One region of the Paenibacillus sp. HJGM_3 genome, then DNA from elsewhere that is predicted to be linked to it. Evidence: riboswitches for the same ligand, from Rfam matches in the RefSeq annotation. Region 1 holds a riboswitch; each other region holds the start of a gene.
The links. A riboswitch is a leader RNA that binds a small molecule or an ion and turns the genes downstream of it on or off. The one in region 1 is predicted to bind ZMP and ZTP.
Positions count from the first base shown of each region.

Region 1 (4,207 bases):
TTATCATGGCATTGCGATCCGATTTGCTTCGATCCGATAAGATTACGGACTCCCATACGCTTACTCCTTGGTTTAACAGCGGCATTCCCGGTTTTATCGGCAAGCACGGCATGCTGACCGGCTATGACGGCTATACCGATGCGGCCAACCTGGCTACGGAAGAGAAAGGTAGAGCGTATTTGAATGCGATCGTGACCTCATTATCGGATTGGCTGCATCAAGTCACCCAAACCATGAGCCAGGGAGAATGAAATTCCCTACATTTGGAGGCGAATGATGAAAAGAGAAATCGAGACTGGGCCACAAACCGATAAGCCGTTTTCCTCCGGGATCGAGACGGAATCGCTGATCTTCGTTTCCGGTCAGGGAGGGATCCAAAACGGGAAAGTCGTTGGGAGCGATCTGGAGTCCCAAACGATCCAAACGCTAGAAAACGTCCGTGCGGTACTGAAAGCAGCCGGGCTTGATTTCGACAACGTCGTCAAGGTAAATGTCTACTTGTCGGATCGCGGCTTATATAAGGATTTCAATGAAATTTACGAGCGCTATTTTTCTAAGCCATATCCGAGTCGAACGACCGTATATTGCGACCTGAACTATGATTTGCTGGTGGAGATCGATGCCATTGCCGTGAAAACGGGGAGGTGATCGGACGGTGGAGTGCGAAATTCTAATTCAAGACGGAACGGTTGTAGACGGAACAGGCCGAAAGCGGTAAAATGTGGCGATCGGATCGGAGCAGGATCGTTGCCGTCGGGGATACGGCCGGCATCACGGCTGCAAGAACGGTGAATGCAGAGGGTTTTTGTGTAGCAGGCACCGAGCTTCATCGATGTACACGTTCATTCCGAGAAGGTGCTTACCGGCGGAAGGGACCGCTGGGCAGGTATTCGCCAAGGCGTAACGACGCAGTTCCTCGCACCGGAAGGGTTTTCTTGGTGTCATTAGAACGGTCGACTGCGCGAAGAGATGAGACAATACCTTGAGGTCTTTTACGGGATGACCTCTGTGGATTGGGGCGGTGAATCCGTGTCCGATTTTCTTTCAGAGCTGTTCCTGAAAAGGTCGAGCCGTTTGGCTACCTCCAGACCACCAGGTAACGGTCCTGCACAAAACAACCCCCAATCAAATCATTTGATTGGGGGTTGTTTTGTGTCATTGAACAGCGAAATTGTGGGATGACAAGAACTTTATCCCATTCCCGAATTTGACAAGAACTTGACCCCATTTCCGACAATAGTAGGGAGGAGAGGTGTCGGAAGACAAGAACATGGTTACATTAAAGGTCGCGAATTCCGCGGCTTTTGTTTTTATGTCCCCAAGTTCTTGTCATTAACCGATGACAAGAACTTGGGGACATTCCCGACGACAAGATTGGAAATCGCCCAAAGAACTGAAATCTAGAGTGTCGGATGAACATATTTGGTTGTATCACGGGCTTGCCATTAAGCAAACGGGCAAGATAGATCCAATAAGCACAATGTAAAAATTAACAAAAACAGTATTGGAAATAATGGAATTGTCTGATATTATAGGATTGTATTTAAATATGTGTGACTGGCGTAACGTAGGTAACTACGGGGGAGCACATATTTCATAAGCCGTACGCCTGGGCAAAGTATTTGATCTCAGATCAGATGCTTTTTTTTTATTTTATTTATTGAAAGGTCAGGTGGGCTTGCATGATATCCAAAGAAACTATCCAAAAAAACCTAAAGAACTGTCTCGATGACACCTCATTTCTGAATGTACCCGGGTTCAGACGAGATAAAGTTCGCGACACATATGATCTGGGTGATTCGCTACTCCTTATCACCACAGACCGCCAAAGCGCATTTGACAGGATTCTTGCCAATATTCCGTTTAAAGGCCAAGTATTAAACCAGCTTAGCGCTTTTTGGTTTGAAAACACCTCGGACATAGTAAGGAACCACGTTATAGAAATCCCGGACCCGAATGTGACTATAGGAAAAAAATGCACGGTAATTCCGGTAGAATTCGTAATGCGAGGCTATCTTACGGGCTCGACTGATACCTCGGCTTGGGTCCAATATTCACAAGGCATCCGAGACATCTGTGGCAACATCCTACCCGATGGAATGAAGAAAAATCAGAGGTTTGAGAAACCGATCCTGACCCCGGCAAAGAAATCAGCAGCACATGACGAGTCGATGTCAGCTGCTCAACTCGTTGACGAAGGCCTAATCGACCAAGAGACCTGGGGGTATTTGCAAAAAATCGCGTTCTCGCTCTTTGCCAGGGGCACAGAGATCGCAGCTAGGAACGGATTAATCCTTGTAGATACCAAATATGAATTCGGTATTGATGACAAAGGAGAGATTCTTCTCATCGACGAGATACATACTCCCGATTCTTCCCGCTATTGGATTAAAGAGACATTTGAATCGAGGTTAGCCGAGGGCAAGGAACCCGAGAATATCGACAAAGAATTCCTGCGACTTTGGTTCAGGGAGCATTGCGACCCCTATAAAGAAAAAATCCTGCCGTCCGCACCTGATGACCTTATCATTGAACTGTCGCATCGTTATATCCGCCTCTTCGAAATGATCACCGGCAAGGAATTTGCCGTCGACGGCACGCATTCTGAAAAGGAACGGCTTCAAAAGAACTTAAATGCTTATCTATTCTAAGCGACATTAACCAGACAGGTGTAATTCGAATGCGCTCATGGTTGCCGCAAGGCCAGCTATCGAATCAAGACTCTGATTGAACTAAAGGACATTATCCTGAATGTAACCTGAGAGAGCATTCGCCAGCGTGTTCCGTACTCGACTGGATTAAGCTAAAAGGCACGATAGTTTAACGTTAAATAAGACGAAGCTGCCGGCAGGAACGGGCAGCTTCATTGCTAACGGGAGGTTAGTGTGGTAAATATGATATAATTTACAACATTACTGTGGAGAACGAGTGACCACGAGGAAAAGATTTGGGAATGAAGAAGTACGAATTAAAGGATGGGGAACGGAGCATGACTTCAATCGTCACGGATAAGCAGGTGCTGGAAGTTTTACCATATTTGCGGGCTGTTTGCCCCGAGGATTGGGCGGAAGCACAGCCAGAAGTGAGGAGATTCCCAGCCAAGTCGCGTCTCTTCCAGAGGGAGGAAGCCACGTCCTTCGGTATGTTTTTGCTAAGCGGCATCGCCCGTATCAGCCAGATCGGGGAGGATGGGAGCGAGTGGGTCGTCAATAAACTTACCCCCGGCGAAATTTGCGCTCTCCTTGTGATAAGTGGACTGAGCGGGCGTGACTACCCCGCCGCCATTGAGGCCGAGACAGAGGTCGAGGCGTTGTTTGTTACCAAACTAAGCTTCCTCCGCTGGGTGCAGGAATACGAGCCGATCCGTAGAACAGTGTTCGGCAGCCTTCTCGATGGCATTATGCGTATGGGCGAACAGCTCCAAACGAGGCAGACTAAACCGCTTGACATGCGGCTGGTAGAAGCACTGCTGAGTTCCACGTCGGAGTGTCATCCGCTGCTACAAATGACGCATAATGAGCTTGCCGCCGAGATCGGCACCGCCCGTGAAGTCGTGAGCCGCGCGCTGCGGCGATATCATCGGCAGGGGTGGGTGGAGACAGGACGAGGTTGGGTACGGATCACACGCCGCAATGAATTGGAAGCGCTAATTGGTGACTAGGTCACAGAAGCGGTGCCACTCTTCCTGATATAGTGGAGAAGTAAATCAATTTCCCTTGTACAGGAGGAATCACCGATGATTCGCCAGCTTCAGCAGGGTATGATTGCCCCAGCGTTCCGTACCGTCGATCTCTATGGCAATCCCATATCGCTTGAAAGTTTTCGCGGCCACAAAGTACTGCTCGCTTTTTTACGTTTCTCTGCCTGTGCCGTTTGTAATTTGCGTGTGCATCATTTTATTGGTCGCTATCCGGGTTGGCAGCGCCAAGGCATGGACATCGTCGCTGTCTTCGAATCGCCGGAGGCGAATATGCGGAGATATGTAGGCGCCCAAAACGCTTCGTTCCCGCTCGTCGCCGACCCGAAAGCGCAATTATACGAGTTATACGGTGTCGAGACATCCGAAGAGAAAGTACACGCGACAATGGCCGATGCGAACACGAAGTCGTTTGTCGCCGATGCGGTCGCTGCCGGCTTTGCTCTTACTCCGGAGGAAGGTTCGAACTTCAACCGGATACCTGCCGAATTTTTGATTGACGAACGAGGT
Region 1 covers NZ_JBJGED010000002.1:75,087-79,293, forward strand. Annotated here, with positions in the region: gene ACI5FR_RS02705 (creatininase family protein) at 1-251, shown strand, start outside; gene ACI5FR_RS02710 (RidA family protein) at 277-648, shown strand; ZMP/ZTP riboswitch at 1,544-1,622, shown strand; gene ACI5FR_RS02715 (phosphoribosylaminoimidazolesuccinocarboxamide synthase) at 1,683-2,651, shown strand; gene ACI5FR_RS02720 (Crp/Fnr family transcriptional regulator) at 2,954-3,661, shown strand; gene ACI5FR_RS02725 (peroxiredoxin family protein) at 3,737-4,207, shown strand, end outside.

Region 2 (4,207 bases), on a different contig from region 1:
GTAGCGGCCGGCGTCCCGATCCGGATGCCGCTCGTGATGAACGGGCTCGTCGGATCGAACGGAATCGCGTTCTTGTTCACCGTCACGCCAACTTCGTCGAGCACATGCTCGGCGTCCTTGCCGGTGATGTTGATGCTGCGGAGGTCTACTAGCATCAAGTGGTTGTCGGTGCCGCCGGAGACGATGTTCAGGCCCTCGGCCATCAGCCCTTCGGCCAACACTTGGGCGTTGCCGATCACGTTCTTCGAGTAGGTCGCGAATTCAGGCTGCAGCGCTTCGCCGAACGATACCGCTTTGCCGGCGATGACGTGCATGAGCGGACCGCCTTGCGAGCCCGGGAACACGGCCTTGTCGATCGCTTGCGCCCACGCCTTGCGGCACAAGATCATCCCGCCGCGCGGCCCGCGCAGCGTCTTGTGCGTCGTCGTCGTCACGAAATGCGCGTACGGGACCGGGCTTGGGTGCAGGCCGGTGGCCACCAGACCGGCGATGTGCGCCATGTCTACCATGAACAGCGCGCCTACATCGTTCGCAATTTGGCCCAGAGCCGCGAAATCGATAATACGCGGATAAGCGCTAGCGCCGGCTACGATCAAGCGAGGCTTGTGCTTGAACGCGAGCTTGCGCACTTCGTCATAGTCGATGCGGAAGTCTTTCTCGCTTACCCCGTAAGCGACGAAGTTGTAGAGCAGGCCGGAAGCGTTCACCGGACTGCCGTGCGTCAAGTGGCCTCCGTGGGCCAAGTTCATCCCGAGCACGGTATCGCCGGGCTGCAGGGCGGCCAAGTAAACAGCCATGTTCGCTTGCGCGCCCGAGTGAGGCTGCACGTTCACGTGCTCCGCGCCGAACAGTTCCTTGGCCCGGTCGCGGGCGATCGTTTCGACGATGTCCACATACTCGCAGCCGCCGTAGTAGCGCTTGCCGGGATAGCCTTCGGCGTATTTGTTCGTCAAGACCGTGCCCATCGCTTCCATAACCGCTTCGCTGACGAAGTTCTCCGATGCGATCAGTTCGATTTTATCTTGCTGCCGGCCGCGTTCCAGTTGAATGGCTTCCATAATTTTCGGGTCGCTTTTGCGCAAATGTTCCATGAGTCCGATTCCTCCCGGGATAAGTAAATAGTTGAATTATTGATAAACCGCCCGGACGCCGCCGATCAGCTTAGGCCGGGTATAGGCCATCGTCACGTGCGCCTGTCCGATCGTGCGGATCGAGGGACGTACCGGGACCGCGACACGACGCAAATGCATACCGATGAACGTATCGCCGATATCGACGCCGGCATGGGCTTGGATCGACTCCACGACGCAGGGATTCGATAGATGCCGGTACGCATACGCCGCCATCGAGCCGCCCGCTTGGCGTACGGGGACGACGGTCACTTCCTCAAGCGTCGGGTTGGAGTCGAGCAGCTCACGCTCCACCACCAACGCCCGATTCAGATGCTCGCAGCATTGATAGGCGGGCTGAAACCCGACCTCGCCCCGCACTTGCTCGACTGCGCGGAAGATCGCTTCTGCGACATCCTCGGTCCCGGCCGTGCCGATCCGCTGGCCGACGACCTCGCTCGTGCTCGTGCCGATGACGACCACCTGGCCGCGGCGGATGTTACCCGCCTGCACGAGCTCGCGCAAAATCTGCTCCACGTCCGCCGTGATGTCGGCGGCTTGCAGCTCATTCGATTGCTTAGACATTTCCTGATCACCCCAAGCTTGAATTAAGGATGAATGGCGAATTTGTCTTCCATTTCTTTGATTTTCCGAATCCGGTTGGCGTGCCGCGGGCCTTCGGAGAACGGCGTGTCCAGCCAAATCTTGATGATCTCAAGGGCGACTCCCGGTCCAATGACCCGTTCTCCCATTGCCAAGACATTCGAGTCGTTGTGCTCCCGTGTTGCTTTGGCCGAGAACAGATCATGCACCAAGGCACAGCGAATGCCCGGCACCTTGTTCGCCGCGATCGTCATGCCGATGCCCGTGCCGCAGATGAGAATGCCCCGGTCGGCTTGACCGCTCGCCACTTGCTCGCAGACGGGCAGCGCATAGTCCGGGTAATCGATCGAATCGGCGCAATGGCAGCCGAAATCTTCCACATCATGTCCCGCTTCCTTCAAATAAGCGATCACGTCGTCCTTTAGCCGAAAGCCGGCATGGTCCGCCCCAATTGCGATTTTCATACGATTACTCCTCCTTCCAATCTACCTGTAGTATAACCGAAACAAGGCCCAAGATGAAAAAAAGAGCAGGCGATCGTCCGAAAACGATCGTTGCTCTTTGCCCAGGCGACCGGCCGTATGCCTCGATGCTCCATTGGGGTCCTCCCCGATTGTCGCCAGTTACACCGAGTCCAACATCTTATCTTCATCATACCTCAATCGCCTTATAGTGTAAAGGGTCTACCGCCTAGGCGGCCGCCCCGCTCGGATGCCGCCGTTTCCCGCTCACCGCATGGAATCGAGCTTCTCGATCAGCTTGCGCAGGGCGCTCTCGATCTCCTCCGCGCACGCTTCGTACTCCATCAGCGATCCGCCGAACGGGTCCTGAATATCCATGCTCGGCAGCTGCCGTTCCAGCTCCTCCAGCCGGTCGAGCTCCTGCTCCTCGATTCGCTCCATGAGCGCTTGCTTCACGAGCAGCTCGGACATAAGCTCTCCCCGCTCCGACAGGAGCCGCATCAAGCCCGGATCGTCCATCACGAATTCTTTGAGCGTGAACACTTTGTCCAGCGCTTCGGGAAACCGGGAGAGCACCGCTTGCTTATGGGAACCCGTCATCGTAAGAATCAAGTCCGCCCATTCGACCCAATCGGCCTTCAGACTGTCGGACCGCCGCTTGTCCACGCCGCCCTTGCGGCTCAGAACCGTCGCGGCATGCTGGGACACCGGGGACCCGCCATTCGTGGACACGCCGGCCGATCGTGCTTCCCAATTGCCCTGCCTCGACTTCGTCAGCACGTGGAACAGGCCTTCCGCCATCGGGCTTCGGCACGTATTCCCGGTGCATACGAACAAAATCCGCTGAACGCTCATCCCACCCCACCCTTTCAAAATAGAAATCGGATGCCGAACGCGACCAGGATGAGGCCCCCGATCGCTTCGCCGTATCGGCCCGTCCACCGTCCGGCGTTGCGGCCGAGCAGCAAGCCCGCGATGGACATGATTCCGCCGAATAAGCCGAACATGAGCACGGTCAAAGCAATATCGGTAGCGAACAACCCTAGCGATACGCCCACCGACATCGAATCGATGCTGACGCTGATCGCGAACAACAGGACGCCCCACAGCGTTCTATAGTCGAACGCCGTGATGGACGTCGTATGAAAGGCGCTGTAGATCATATGGCCTCCGAGGAGAAGCAGCAGCCCGCCTCCGGCCAGGAGCGCTACGTCTCCCAGCAGGGCGCTGGCATACTGGCCCATGAACATCCCCGTTAATGGCATCATAACATGGAACAGCGCAATGACCAAACTGATGCGGAGGATATGCAGCAGGCGGATGCCCTGCAACCCGATGCCAATCCCGAGGGAGAAGGCGTCCATGCCCAAGGCGAAGGCCATCATGCAAATCGTAATGAATTGCCCGGCATGTGCCGAGGCGTTAATGGTAACGGCGGTCATGGAATCTCCCCCACATCCTTGTCCTGCACTTCTTAACCAACATATGCGGACAAGTGGGGAAACATGTACACGACAGCAGCCGATCCGTCAGGCGTCGACCAGTCGGCCGCCCGCCGCCTTCAGCATGCGGTTCATAAGCGCCGCACCCAACCCTTCCTCCGGGTACGTCTCCGCCCAGATGGCGGTGACGCCCGCTTCGTCGAACCGCCGCAGGGCGGCGTACAGGCTGTGTGCGGCCGCTTCGAGGTCGTCGGCGCTGCCGCAGGCGAGCACGAGATCGGCGTCGAAGAGCGGCGCCCGCTCCCGCGTCGTCAGGATGCCGGTGCGGTCCCCGACGCGGCGCGCTTCGTTCACACGCGCCTGAATCCACGCGACGGCGGCGTCCGTCGCCGCGGGGTTGGCTGCGCCGCCGGCAGGCGGCTGCGTGCGCACGAGCGTCATCGCGCCCCGCGGCGCGTAGTGCGCGTACTTCACGCCGGGCGACTTCGGCGTGTAGGCCGCCGCGTCGCCGGGCGACGCGGCTTCGGCGCCGGCGGCTGCGCCGGGCGCCACGATCGTGCAGGCGGGCGCCGCCGCCTGCAGCTGGCCCGCG
Region 2 covers NZ_JBJGED010000016.1:145,758-149,964, forward strand. Annotated here, with positions in the region: gene ACI5FR_RS18500 (serine hydroxymethyltransferase) at 1-1,091, opposite strand, end outside; gene ACI5FR_RS18505 (TIGR01440 family protein) at 1,128-1,694, opposite strand; gene rpiB (ribose 5-phosphate isomerase B) at 1,718-2,176, opposite strand; ZMP/ZTP riboswitch at 2,269-2,349, opposite strand; gene ACI5FR_RS18515 (low molecular weight protein arginine phosphatase) at 2,441-3,028, opposite strand; gene ACI5FR_RS18520 (manganese efflux pump MntP) at 3,043-3,615, opposite strand; gene ACI5FR_RS18525 (L-threonylcarbamoyladenylate synthase) at 3,703-4,207, opposite strand, start outside.
Region 2: it holds a riboswitch for ZMP and ZTP, as region 1 does, so the genes downstream of both, rpiB (ribose 5-phosphate isomerase B) here and ACI5FR_RS02715 (phosphoribosylaminoimidazolesuccinocarboxamide synthase) in region 1, are expected to answer to the same signal.

Region 3 (4,207 bases), on a different contig from region 1:
GCTTCGTCCTGCAGGCTCGGAAAGATCGAAGGATACGGATAATGCAGGAGCAAATAGTTCGCCCCGAACCGCCTCGCGACCGCTGCTTCCTCCGCGAGCCGCGCGAATCCCGCTTCGCGATCCGCCGCTTCCAAGGAGGTGATGGCCGGCAGCGAATACCCTTGTCCGCCCAGCACAGGCGTATGGATGCCGTAGCCGAGCCCCTTCGCCTCCACGAATGCATGCAGCTCTTCCATCTGCTCCAGGCTTCGGAATTGCGACACTTCGAGTCCTGTTATCCGCTCCGTAGTGTAAGCTTCCCAATGCGCCGGGTCCAACCCGTTCCACATGCCCATTTGCAATCTTCGGTTCAATGTGCTTCCCCTCTCTCATCTCTCTGAAAGTCAATATGAACTCAGATTAGCACAAATTGGGGGACTTTCCTCCTCTTTTTGTGGCTATTCCCGGATGCGCTTGCGGACTGCGTCTACGGCGGCGACCTTCCTCTCCGCGATCCGGCTCATCCATTCCCGGCTCGCCCGATCGTATTCGTCCCGCCGTTCGGACGGGGACATGGCCGCGAGGTTGATCTCGACCGTGAGCAGCGCCGATTCTGCGGCCGCCTCGAACAAGACCGCTCCGATGCCTAGATCGGAGATCACGTTCTTGTTCGCGTACGGGGCGAGCTCACAGGCGATGCCAAGCGCCTCCGCACATGCCTCCATCAGCCGGAGCGGGATGGCGACGGCTTCGTGCGACGCCTCCTCGATCGCGTGCCGTCGAGCCGCCTTCTGCTCGTCGGTATCCTTCGCCAGCCGGATCGCCGCCATGTACCGCTCGAAGGAGACGATGTCCGCCTCGAGCAGATCCTCGCACATCGTGGACATCTCGCGCAGCCGGGCCAAGACGGACTCGACCTCGTCCGCCACATCGGCATACTTCGCGCCCTTGGTGAAATTAGCCGCCATGGAAGCCATCGCCGCACCGAGCGCCCCGACGAGCGCGGCGACGCTGCCGCCGCCCGGCGTAGGCTTCGCAGCCCCGGCTTCCTCCAGAAATTCCTTGATCGTGCTGTCCCACGCCGGCTTGCGGCCGGCTTCCTGATCGTTCGTGCTCATAGATGTCCCTCCTTCTGTCCCGCTGCCCGCTGCAGCTCGTAAGCCTTGTAGACGTTGTCGAACAGCAGCGCCGTTGTAAGCGTCCCGATCCCGCCCGGCGTCGGAGTGAATGCCGCGGCCATCGCGCCGGCGTCCGGATCGACATCGCCCGCGATCGTACCGTCGGGCCGCTCGTTCATCCCGGCATCGATTAGGACGAGCTCCGGATGTATCATGCCGCTCGTCACGAGACCGCCGAACCCGACCGCCACGAAGGCGATCTCGGCATGGGCGAGATGCTGCTTCAGGTCGCGGGTGCGGGAATGGCATACGGTGACGGTCGCCTGCTCCCGCTGCAGCAGGTGGAACAGCGGCATCCCGACCGTCTTCCCGCGCCCGACGAGCGTCACGTTGCTGCCGGAGAGCGAGTAGCCGTAGTGTTTGGCGAGGCGAATGCACGCTTGCGGCGTAGCGGGGACGAGTCCCGGCGCGCCTGTGAGCAGCGCGAGCTTGCTCGCCGGCGTCACGCCGTCCACGTCCTTCAGAGGCTCGATCGCCTCGGTAATCCGGCTCGTGGACAGATGCTTCGGCAGCGGCAGCTCCAGCATGATGCCATGCACGGCCGGATCGGCATTGAGCCCTGCGATGCAAGCGAGCAAGTCCGCCTCCGTGCAGTCGGCGGCAAATTCATATAGGCGGAACCCGATTCCGATCCGTTCCGCCACCTTGCGCTTCGCCTGCACGTAGTAGGCCGACGCCGGGTCCCCCGTCACCGTTACGACCGCGAGCTGCAAGGCTTCGCCGTCCGCCCGGAGCGTCTCCGTCCGCTGCGCCAGCTCCGCGTACACTTCGTCCGCAACCGGCTTGCCCTTCAACAGTTTGCTCATCTTTTTCGTCTCCTTCCACATTGAAAAACAAAAAACATTCGGCGCTGATCCATCGGACGAGACCAAACTCTCCCCGCAATCGATCAATTCCAAATGCTTCACCCAGGCGAACGGCATATATGACAATCCGGGCTCCCTCGTGGTGCTCCACGCTCGCCAGTTACCCGAACCGGACAGTCAAGCTCCGTGTGCCGGCACGCGGAACTTTCAAGGCGCGAAGGCGGTCAACGGAGGGCTGATACTTGCATCTTACCAAATGGTTTATGTGTTTGTCCAAACAAAGTGATATAATATTGCAATATTAGGAGGGAGTCCAAATGGGAAATTGGAAAGCGAATTTGGCGGTCCTCTGGTTCGGCCAATTCCTCGTCATGGGCGGCATGACGATGGTCATTCCGTTCTTGCCGCTATTCATCCAGGAGCTCGGGATCACCGAGCCGCACAAGGTGTCGATGTGGGCGGGCGTCATCTTCGCCGGGAACTTCATTACGTCGTTCTTCTTCCAGCCGCTGTGGGGGAAGCTCGCCGACCGGTACGGCCGCAAAATGATGCTGCTTCGTTCCGGCTTCGGCATGGCGATCGTGATGACGCTCATGGGCTTCTCGGGCAACGTGTGGCACCTGCTCCTGCTCCGCGTCCTGAACGGCACGATCTCCGGGTATGTGCCCGCCGCGACGGCCCTGATGTCCGCCACCACACCGAAGAGCCGCATGGGCTTCGCCATGGGTACGCTGCAGTCCGGCGGCGTGGCGGGTACCATCCTCGGCCCGCTGATCGGCGGCCTGCTCGCGGAGTGGATCGGCTTCCGCCCGATCTTTTACATCACCGGCTCCTTGTTGTTCATCGCATCGCTCCTGGCCTTGTTCATCGTGAAGGAATCGTTCAACGCCAAGGAAGCGGCGAAGAAGCCGAGCGTCTCCGTGGTGGAAGGGTTCAAGACGCTGGGACGCATTCCCCAGCTGCCCGCGCTATTCACCGTGACGGTGCTCATCCAGTTCGCAATGCTCAGCTCGATGCCGCTCATGCCGATCTTCGTGCAGGAGCTGCATGGACCCGGGGCTTACCTGGCGTTCTATGCCGGTCTCGTCGGCTCGATCACCGGCTTCTCGAACATGATCGCCTCGCCGCTGCTCGGCCGCTTGGGGGATCGGATCGGCCAGTCCAAAATATTGATGATTTCGCTGATCGGAGCCGGGCTGCTCTTCATCCCGCAGGCGCTCGTGCACAACATATGGCAGCTGTTCACGATCCGGTTCATCCTCGGGATGTTCATGGGCGGGCTGTTGCCTTCGGTCAACGCGCTGATTCGCAAGTACACGCCGGACGGGATGGAGAGCCGCGCTTACGGATTCAACAGCAGCTTCCTCTCCCTCGGCAACATGATCGGCCCTGTAGTCGGCGGATTCTTGTCCGGATTCATCGGCATCCGAGGCATCTTCTACATCGCGAGCGCGCTCTTGATGCTGAACGCCGTCTGGGTGTGGAAGACGCTGATTCGCCTAAGGGTGCTGGCCCCGAAACCGGACACGTTGCCCGAACCGCGTCCTGAGCCAAAGCCCGCTAAATGACAATAACCTGATCGGCGTTTGGGCCGATCAGGTTATTTGTCGTTCGGGCTGCTAGCTCTGATAGGTGAGTGCCATCCGCCCCATCTGTTCCCACGCTACGATGAACGACGACTTGGGCACCTTTTGCGCCTGGATGTTCTCGAACGGGTTGTTCACATACACTGACTCCTCATCGAATCCGACAAGCAGCACGCAATGCTCCTGGAATGTCGCCGATACCTCCTTGCCTTCCGGCGTCTTCCATGTCGTCCAGGCATCGCTCTGCTCGAACGAGGCTATATTCCAGATGACGACCGGCTTCCCGTCAGTCACCGCACGCTCGATCTCGCTGAAGTCAAGACCTGTTAGGTCGAGCGAGCCAGGTGTGTACACTTGCTCGAGCAGATGCGCGAGCGGCTTCACATAGACGGCGTAGCCCAGTTCGTTCCCATAAATATCGCCGACGAACCCGATGTCGGGATCTCCCCATACGGCGATATTGCCGTCCTCGTCGAACTCCGGCGATGTCTCGTCCTTCGGCAGCATCGACGCCAGGTCGAGCTTGTCGATCGGCTGCTGGAGGTAGGCGAGCAGCATCGCGAGACTCGTAATCTCGCAGCCGTTGTACAGCTCCGGCAGCTGGCTGATGAGGGGAACGTCGATCCAATGGAGGGTGTCCGGCACAGCATCTTCGGCC
Region 3 covers NZ_JBJGED010000019.1:146,122-150,328, reverse strand. Annotated here, with positions in the region: gene ACI5FR_RS20720 (sugar phosphate isomerase/epimerase) at 1-353, opposite strand, end outside; gene ACI5FR_RS20715 (cyclodeaminase/cyclohydrolase family protein) at 438-1,097, opposite strand; gene ACI5FR_RS20710 (bifunctional 5,10-methylenetetrahydrofolate dehydrogenase/5,10-methenyltetrahydrofolate cyclohydrolase) at 1,094-1,963, opposite strand; ZMP/ZTP riboswitch at 2,057-2,137, opposite strand; gene ACI5FR_RS20705 (MFS transporter) at 2,281-3,531, shown strand; gene ACI5FR_RS20700 (C39 family peptidase) at 3,583-4,207, opposite strand, start outside.
Region 3: it holds a riboswitch for ZMP and ZTP, as region 1 does, so the genes downstream of both, ACI5FR_RS20710 (bifunctional 5,10-methylenetetrahydrofolate dehydrogenase/5,10-methenyltetrahydrofolate cyclohydrolase) here and ACI5FR_RS02715 (phosphoribosylaminoimidazolesuccinocarboxamide synthase) in region 1, are expected to answer to the same signal.